One region of the Streptomyces sp. NPDC001728 genome, then DNA from elsewhere that is predicted to be linked to it. Evidence: predicted binding sites of a transcription regulator. Region 1 holds the regulator's gene; the other holds the start of a gene.
What was found. Region 1 encodes HrcA, which represses chaperone genes, less so after heat shock. Its sites were predicted from a motif close to TTNGCACTCNGNNNNNCNGAGTGCNAA; they were not measured.
Positions count from the first base shown of each region.

Region 2: groL (chaperonin GroEL) is a predicted target of HrcA. The motif match lies at 2,623-2,649, and genes of this name have one in related genera.

Region 1 covers NZ_JBEOZK010000009.1:278,047-282,458, forward strand. The annotation lists gene dnaJ (molecular chaperone DnaJ) at 31-1,167, opposite strand; gene hrcA (heat-inducible transcriptional repressor HrcA) at 1,168-2,187, opposite strand; gene ABT154_RS16820 (MBL fold metallo-hydrolase) at 2,336-3,064, shown strand; gene ABT154_RS16825 (DUF3097 domain-containing protein) at 3,075-3,881, shown strand; gene ABT154_RS16830 (peptidoglycan-binding domain-containing protein) at 4,002-4,376, shown strand.
Region 2 covers NZ_JBEOZK010000020.1:22,939-27,350, forward strand. The annotation lists gene ABT154_RS25965 (hypothetical protein) at 1-700, shown strand, start outside; gene groL (chaperonin GroEL) at 830-2,458, opposite strand; gene ABT154_RS25975 (cold-shock protein) at 2,839-3,042, opposite strand; gene ABT154_RS25980 (MoaD/ThiS family protein) at 3,441-3,719, opposite strand; gene thrC (threonine synthase) at 3,790-4,412, opposite strand, start outside.

The DNA.
Region 1 (4,412 bases):
GTTGAACGCGTCCTTCAGGCGCGAGAGCGCCTACCGCCCGTTGAACGCGTCCTTCAGGCGCGAGAACAAGCCCTGCTGCCCGGGCTGGAACTGGCCGGTGGGCCGCTCCTCACCGCGCAGTTGGGCCAGTTCGCGCAGGAGGCGCTCCTGCTCCGCGTCCAGCTTGCCCGGCGTCTGCACCTCGACGTGCACGATCAGGTCACCCCGGCCGTTGCCCCGCAGATGGGTGACGCCCCGGCCGTGCAGCGGGATCGACTGACCGGACTGGGTGCCCGGACGGACGTCGATCTCCTCAAGGCCGTCGAGGGTCTGCAGCTGCACCTTGGTGCCGAGCGCCGCCGCCGTCATCGGGAGGGTGACCGTGCAGTGCAGGTCGTCGCCGCGCCGCTGGAAGGTCTCGTGCGGCGTCTCGTGGATCTCGACGTACAGGTCGCCGGCGGGGCCGCCGCCGGGGCCGACCTCGCCCTCTCCCGCGAGCTGGATCCGGGTGCCGTTGTCGACACCGGCCGGGATCTTGACGGTGAGGGTGCGGCGGGAGCGGACCCGGCCGTCGCCCGCGCACTCGGGGCACGGGGTCGGGACGACGGTGCCGAAGCCCTGGCACTGCGGGCAGGGCCGCGAGGTCATGACCTGGCCCAGGAAGGACCGGGTGACCTGGGAGACCTCGCCACGACCGCGGCACATGTCACAGGTCTGCGCGGAGGTGCCGGGTGCGGCGCCCTCGCCCGAGCAGGTCGTACAGACGACCGCCGTGTCGACCTGGATGTCCTTGGTGGTGCCGAAGGCCGCCTCGTTGAGGTCGATCTCCAGACGGATCATGGCGTCCTGGCCGCGGCGGGTCCGCGAGCGCGGTCCGCGCTGCGAGGCCGTGCCGAAGAAGGCGTCCATGATGTCGGAGAAGTTGCCGAAGCCGCCGGCCCCGAAGCCGCCCGCGCCGCCTCCGCCGGAGGCCGAGAGGGGGTCGCCGCCCAGGTCGTAGACCTGCTTCTTCTGCGGGTCCGAGAGGACCTCGTAGGCGGCGTTGATCTCCTTGAAGCGTTCCTGCGTCTTCGGATCGGGATTGACGTCCGGGTGCAGCTCGCGGGCGAGCCTCCGGAACGCCTTCTTGATCTCGTCCTGGGAAGCGTCGCGGCGCACGCCGAGTACGGCGTAGTAGTCCGTGGCCACTTACGACTCCGCCAGGATCTGTCCGACGTAACGTGCCACTGCGCGTACCGCTCCCATCGTTCCGGGGTAGTCCATGCGGGTCGGTCCGACCACGCCGAGTTTGGCGACTGCCTCGCCGCCCGAACCGTAGCCGACCGAGACGACGGACGTGGAGCTCAGCCCCTCGTGGGCGTTCTCGTGCCCGATCCGTACGGTCATGCCCGATTCCTTGGCCTCGCCCAGCAGCTTGAGAAGCACGACCTGCTCCTCCAGAGCTTCCAGGACGGGCCTGATCATCAGGGGAAAGTCGGGGCCGAAGCGGGTGAGATTGGAGGTGCCTCCGATCATCAGCCGCTCCTCGTGCTCCTCGACCAGGGATTCGAGGAGGGTCGCGAGCACGGTCGAGACCGTGGCGCGGTCCTCGAGCTCCTCGAAGGACTCGGGGAGGTCCTGCACCAGCTGCGGCACGTCGGCGAACCGGCGGCCGACGACCCGGCTGTTGAGCCGGGCCCGCAGGTCGGCGAGCGAGGTCTCGCCGAAGGGCGCGGGGCAGTCCACGACCCGCTGCTCGACGCGACCGGTGTCCGTGATCAGCACGAGCATCAGGCGGGCCGGGGCCAGCGAGAGCAGTTCCACGTGCCGGACGGTCGAACGCGTCAGCGAGGGGTACTGGACGACGGCGACCTGACGGGTCAGCTGCGCGAGCAGCCGGACCGTGCGCCCGACGACGTCGTCCAGGTCGACGGCTCCGTCGAGGAAGTTGTGGATGGCCCGCCGCTCGGGCGTCGACAGCGGCTTGACGCCGGCGAGCCGGTCGACGAAGAGCCGGTAGCCCTTGTCGGTCGGGATCCGGCCGGCGCTGGTGTGGGGCTGGGCGATGAACCCCTCCTCCTCCAGCACCGCCATGTCGTTGCGCACGGTGGCGGGTGACACGCCGAGCTTGTGGCGCTCGGTGAGCGCCTTGGAGCCGACGGGCTCCTCCGTCCCGACGTAGTCCTGGACGATGGCGCGCAGGACCTCGAGTCTGCGTTCGCTGAGCATCGTGCGCACCTCCAGCTGTCGTCGTCGTTCCGGTTGCTCCGCTTTTGGCACTCGCCCTGTCCGAGTGCCAGCGATCCCCCGGTCAGTGTACGGCGGCGGGCGTCGCTCCTGGCAAGGAGGCGACGCCCCCACCGGTTAGCGTCGCCCCATGGACGTGGATTGGGAAGCGTACGGATGGGAGCGGCTCGCGGACGGGGTGGGCCGGCGACGGCTGCCCGGCTGGGACGCCACGGTCGGACTGGTCCTGGGCGAGCGGGCGGTGCTGCTGTACGACACGGGCTCCTCGCTCGCGGAGGGCGCCGAGCTGCGGACGCAGATCGCGGGCCTCACGGGCGGCCGGAGAGTGACACACATCGCACTGAGCCACCCCCATTTCGACCATGTCTTCGGCACGGCGGCGTTCGCCGGGGCGGAGGTCTTCGGCGCGGTGGGTTCGGACGAGCTGCTGGGCCGGGTGCGGGACCGGGAGGCGCTGGGCGAGGACGCGGTACGGCAGGGGGTCGGCGAGGCGGCGGCAGCGGAGGCGGTGGACGCCCTGGTGGCCCCGCGGCACACGGTCTCCGGCGAATGGAACCTCGACCTGGGCGGCCGGCAGGTCCTCCTGGCGAACGTCAGCCCCGGCCACACCGGCCACGACCTGGCGCTCCTGGTCCCCGGCGAGCGGGAGGTGGTCTTCTGCGGCGACCTGGTGGAGGAGTCGGGCGAACCGCAGGCGGGGCCGGACTCGGTCCCGTCCCGCTGGCCGGACGCGCTGGACCGGCTGCTGCGCCTCGGCGGCGAGGACGCGGTGTACGTGCCGGGGCACGGGGCGGTGGTGGACGCCACGTTCGTACGGACCCAGCGCGGTGAACTGGCCACGCGCTTCGCGGTGTCGTAGCGTCCACCGAATGCGCAGCTACGACCCGGACCTGACGCCCTCGTGGAAGAAGCCGAAGCCCGTCCCGGAGATCCCGGCCGACCGCGATCTGGTCGTCGAGGAGGTCTCCACGGGCTTCTGCGGGGCGGTGATCCGCTGCGAGGCGGGCACGGTGACCCTGGAGGACCGCTTCGGCAAGCACCGGGTGTTCCCGCTGGAACCGCGCGGCTTCCTCCTGGAGGGCCGGGTGGTGACCCTGGTCCGCCCGTCCTCGTCGGCGCCGGTGCGCCCGTCCCGTACGGCCTCCGGCTCGGTGGCCGTCCCGGCGGCGCGGGCGCGGGTGGCGCGGGCGGGCCGGATCTACGTCGAGGGCCGCCACGACGCGGAGCTCGTCGAGCGGGTCTGGGGCGACGACCTGCGCGTGGAGGGCGTGGTCGTGGAGTACCTGGAGGGCGTCGACGACCTGCCGTCGATCGTCGCGGAGTTCGCCCCGGCGCCGGACGCCCGCCTCGGCGTTCTCGTCGACCACCTCGTCCCGGGCTCGAAGGAGTCGCGGATCGCCGCCCGGGTGACCTCCCCGGACGTGCTCGTCGTCGGCCACCCGTACATCGACGTCTGGGAGGCCGTGAAGCCCTCCTCGCTCGGCATCCCGGCCTGGCCCGCGGTTCCGCGCGGCCAGGACTGGAAGACGGGCGTGTGCCGGGCCCTCGGCTGGCCCTCGGACAACACCGGCGCGGTCTGGCAGGCGATCCTGAAGCGCGTGGAGTCCTACAAGGACCTGGAGCCGGAGCTGCTGGGCCGGGTGGAGGAACTGATCGACTTCGTGACGGCACCGTAGGAGCGCCGTCCCGGGACGGTGCGCCCGGTGTCCCGGGACACCGGGGCCGTGCCGGGACGCACGGGTCCGTGCCAGCGTGGCGGAACGATCACTCGCACCACCACGCTCCTGGAGGAATCCGTGTTCTCCCGCCCCGTGTTCAAGAGAGCGGCGCTGCTGACCTCGTCCGTCGCCCTCGCCGTGGTGAGCCTCGCCGGCACCGCGAGCGCCGTCCCCTCCGCCCCGTACGTCGCGTACGGAGACCAGGGCGACGGGGTGCGGTGCGTGCAGGCGGCCGTGGTCTGGTCCCACACCTCGTCGGCACGGCTGGAGGAGGACGGCATCTGGGGCGACCGGACGCAGGCCGGCGTGCTGGACTTCCAGCGCGCGAAGCTGGGCAGCTCCCAGGCGGACGGCGTCGTCGGCCCCAATACGGGCGACAAGATGCTGGCGGTCCTGGGCCAGAACCCGGCGATGTACGAGTTCTGCTACGACGTGCTGCCGTCCCACTACTGACCGGCCCGCCCGCCCTCCCCTGCCTCTGTCGGGGGG
Region 2 (4,412 bases), on a different contig from region 1:
CGGGGACTACTGGTCGGTGCGCTCCGCCGATCCGTATCTGCGGTTCGACCAGATCTCCGGTGTGGTCGCCATTCCGTGGGAGACCCGTATCGACCTGCTGACCGGCGGGCTGTCCGCCGACGGCAGGATCTCGGTGGCCGGCGTCTTCCGCCCCCGGTACGTGCCGGGTTCGCGCTCCTCCGCACCCAGCCAGTACCTCCAGCTGGAGCAGTCCGCCGACGGGAAGACCGGCTGGCGGAAGATCGCCAGTGCGCAGGCGTACGCCGCCTACTGGTCGACGTTCGCGCTCGCCGCGAACAGCGGCGGCGGCTACTTCCGCGTCCGGCACCTGACCAGCGACGCCTACGCGGAGTCCAGCAGCCGGGTGTTCCGGCTGGTCCGGACCCCGGTCCGGGTCGTCGGCATGAACGCCGGGCCCGAGCCGGTCCGCAAGGGCGCGAACGTCTACACGACGGGCACGCTCCAGCACTACACGAACGGCGTGTGGCGGGCGTTCGGGAACGCACCCGTGGCCCTGCAGTTCCAGGCGAAGGGTTCGACGACCTGGCGTCAGGTCGCCACCGGCCGCTCGGCTGCCAACGGCTGGGTCTCGCTGAAGGCGAAGGCCTCCGCCGACGGCAGCTGGCGCATCCGGTACTGGGGCGACTCCACGCACTTCCACTCGGCGGCCCCGTGGGCCGACTTCGTCGACGTGCGCTGATCCGTTCCCCGTACGGCCCGGCTCCGTACAACGCCCGAGGGCGGCACCCCCAGCAGGGGGTGCCGCCCTCGGTCCGTTCTTCTTCGCTTCCGCTCGCGCGTTCAGCGATGAACCACCGATCCCGGAGGATCAGAAGTCCATGTCACCGCCCGGCATGCCGCCGCCGGCCGGCGCGGACGCCTTCTCCGGCTTGTCGGCGATGACGGCCTCGGTGGTGAGGAACAGCGCGGCGATCGACGCGGCGTTCTGCAGCGCGGAGCGCGTGACCTTCGCCGGGTCGATGATGCCCTCGGCGATGAGGTCGACGTACTCGTTGGTCGCGGCGTTCAGGCCGTGGCCGACGGGCAGGTTGCGGACCTTCTCCGCCACGACGCCGCCCTCAAGGCCGGCGTTGACCGCGATCTGCTTCAGCGGGGCCTCAAGGGCCAGCTTCACGATGTTCGCGCCCGTGGCCTCGTCGCCCGTGAGGTCGGCCTCGAGCTTCTCGAAGACCGAGGAGGCCTGGAGCAGAGCCACGCCGCCACCGGCGACGATGCCCTCCTCGACGGCCGCCTTCGCGTTGCGAACGGCGTCCTCGATGCGGTGCTTGCGCTCCTTGAGCTCGACCTCGGTCGCGGCACCGGCCTTGATGACCGCAACACCGCCGGCGAGCTTCGCCAGGCGCTCCTGCAGCTTCTCGCGGTCGTAGTCCGAGTCGCTGTTCTCGATCTCGGCGCGGATCTGGTTCACGCGACCGGCGACCTGCTCGCTGTCACCGGCACCGTCGACGATGGTGGTCTCGTCCTTGGTGATGACGACCTTGCGGGCGCGGCCCAGCAGGTCGAGGCCCGCGTTCTCCAGCTTCAGGCCGACCTCCTCGGAGATGACCGTGCCGCCGGTGAGGATGGCGATGTCGTTCAGCATCGCCTTGCGGCGGTCGCCGAAGCCCGGGGCCTTGACCGCGACGGACTTGAAGGTGCCGCGGATCTTGTTGACGACCAGGGTCGACAGGGCCTCGCCCTCGACGTCCTCGGCGATGATCAGCAGGGGCTTGCCCGACTGCATGACCTTCTCCAGGAGCGGGAGGAGGTCCTTCACCGAGGAGATCTTGGAGTTGACGATGAGGAGGTACGGGTCGTCGAGCGACGACTCCATGCGCTCCATGTCGGTGGCGAAGTACGCCGAGATGTAGCCCTTGTCGAAGCGCATGCCCTCGGTGAGCTCAAGCTCCAGACCGAAGGTCTGGGACTCCTCGACGGTGATGACGCCTTCCTTGCCGACCTTGTCCATCGCCTCGGCGATGAGCTCGCCGATCTGGGTGTCGGCGGCGGAGATGGAGGCCGTCGAAGCGATCTGCTCCTTGGTCTCGACATCCTTCGCCTGCTCGAGCAGGGCGCCCGAGACGGCCTCGACGGCCTTCTCGATACCGCGCTTGAGGGCCATCGGGTTGGCACCCGCGGCAACGTTGCGGAGGCCCTCGCGGACGAGCGCCTGAGCGAGAACGGTGGCGGTGGTCGTACCGTCGCCGGCGACGTCGTCCGTCTTCTTGGCGACTTCCTTGACCAGCTCGGCGCCGATCTTCTCGTACGGGTCCTCGAGCTCGATCTCCTTGGCGATGGAGACACCATCGTTGGTGATCGTGGGGGCGCCCCACTTCTTCTCGAGGACGACGTTGCGGCCCTTCGGGCCGAGGGTGACCTTGACGGCGTCAGCGAGCTGGTTCATGCCGCGCTCGAGACCGCGCCGGGCCTCCTCGTCGAACGCGATGATCTTGGCCATGTGAAGTGGTCCTCCCGGACATGGGGTGGATAACGCTCCAGGACCGCGCCGACGCCCGCGACGGACGGCCTGCGTACCCGGCGGTTCCTTGCCCCACCTGGCCGCGGGCCTCATCTGCCCGATCCTCGTAAGCACTCTCACCTTCCGAGTGCTAACGCCAATGATTAGCACTCGGCATAGGAGAGTGCAAGCGACTCTCGACGATCGGGACGTGCCGGGAGGGGCGTACGGGGGAGTGCGGGAAGGCGCCGCGGGGCCCGTATCCGCCGGTCGCGCGGGCCCTGGTGCGGCCTGTCGTGCGGGAACGCACGAGGGGTCCGCATCCCCTCAGGGATGCGGACCCCTCGACGGCGTTGCGTCGTTGGCCGATCGCGCCGCGCTCAGACGGCGAGCTTGACCATGTCCGCCTGCGGACCCTTCTGACCCTGCGAGATCTCGAACTCGACCCGCTGGCCCTCTTCGAGACTGCGGTAGCCATCCATCTGGATCGCGCTGTAGTGGACGAAAACATCCGCACCACCGTCTACCGCGATGAAGCCGTAGCCCTTCTCCGCGTTGAACCACTTGACGGTGCCCTGAGCCATGCCTAACTCCCCTATTACTGGCCCTTGCGCGGGACCCGCACTTCGCGGACCCGGGTCAGACCCTGCGCCGGAACGCGTCGACCGCCGCTGAATGTATCTGCCCAACTGCCCTCTGCAACAGGTCATTCGAGCGAGAATTCTGGGCGCACCGGAAAGGGGAATTGGGGATAATCCCTGGAGTTACGGGGCAAGTCGGGCCCGGCAAAACGCGCAGAACGTACACAACGCGCAGGTACTTTGGCTGCTTCCTGACGCACAGGGACGCATTCTCATATGCATCCGGCATGAGCAGCGGAGGGGGCTTCCCCAACTCTACCGTGCTCAACCATGCAGAATTGCCCCTTCCGCTTATGGACGCGGAAGGGGCAATTCAAGAAACACAGGACAAGCGATACGGCTCAGCAGCCGCCGGCGACGGCCGGGATGATCGAGACGCCCGCGCCGGTCGGGGTGGCCGTCTCCAGGCCCTGCTCGAAGCGCACGTCGTCGTCGTTCACGTAGACGTTGACGAAGCGGCGCAGCTTGCCCTGGTCGTCCAGGACGCGGGCGGCGATGCCCGTGTGGTTCTTCTCCAGGTCCGCGATGACCTCGGCGAGGGTCGTGCCCTCGGCCTGGACCTCGGACCGGCCGCCCGTGTAGGTGCGGAGGATGGTGGGGATGCGGACGTTCACGGCCATGTCTTCGAAACCTTTCAGTGGGCCAGGAAAGCGGGCCGGCACCCTGCGGGCCGGCTCGGGGCGGACCGGCTCAGAGCGCCAGGCCGGCGTCGCGGAACGCGTCCAGGCTCGGGCGGATGGTGACGGTCGCCTGAGAGGTGTCGGCCACCGCGTCCAGGGTCTTGAGTCCGTCGCCGGTGTTGAGGACGACGGTGGTGAGGTCCGGGTCGATCAGTCCCGCCTCGACGAGCTTCCTGGTGACACCGACGGTCACGCCGCCCGCGGTCTCCGCGAAGATGCCCTCGGTCCGGGCGAGCAGCCGGATCGCGTCCACGACCTGCTCGTCGTTCACGTCCTCCACGGCGCCGCCGGTCCGGCGGGCGATGTCGAGGACGTACGGGCCGTCGGCCGGGTTGCCGATCGCGAGCGACTTGGCGATCGTGTTCGGCTTCTGGGGCCGTACGACGTCGTGGCCGGCCTTGAAGGCCACCGACACCGGGGAGCAGCCCTCGGCCTGGGCGCCGAAGATCTTGTACGGCTTGTCCTCGACGAGGCCCAGCTTGATGAGCTCCTGAAGACCCTTGTCGATCTTCGTGAGTTGGGATCCCGAGGCGATCGGGATGACCAGCTGGTCGGGGATGACCCAGCCGAGCTGCTCGCAGATCTCGTACGCCAGCGTCTTGGAGCCCTCGCCGTAGTACGGGCGGAGGTTGA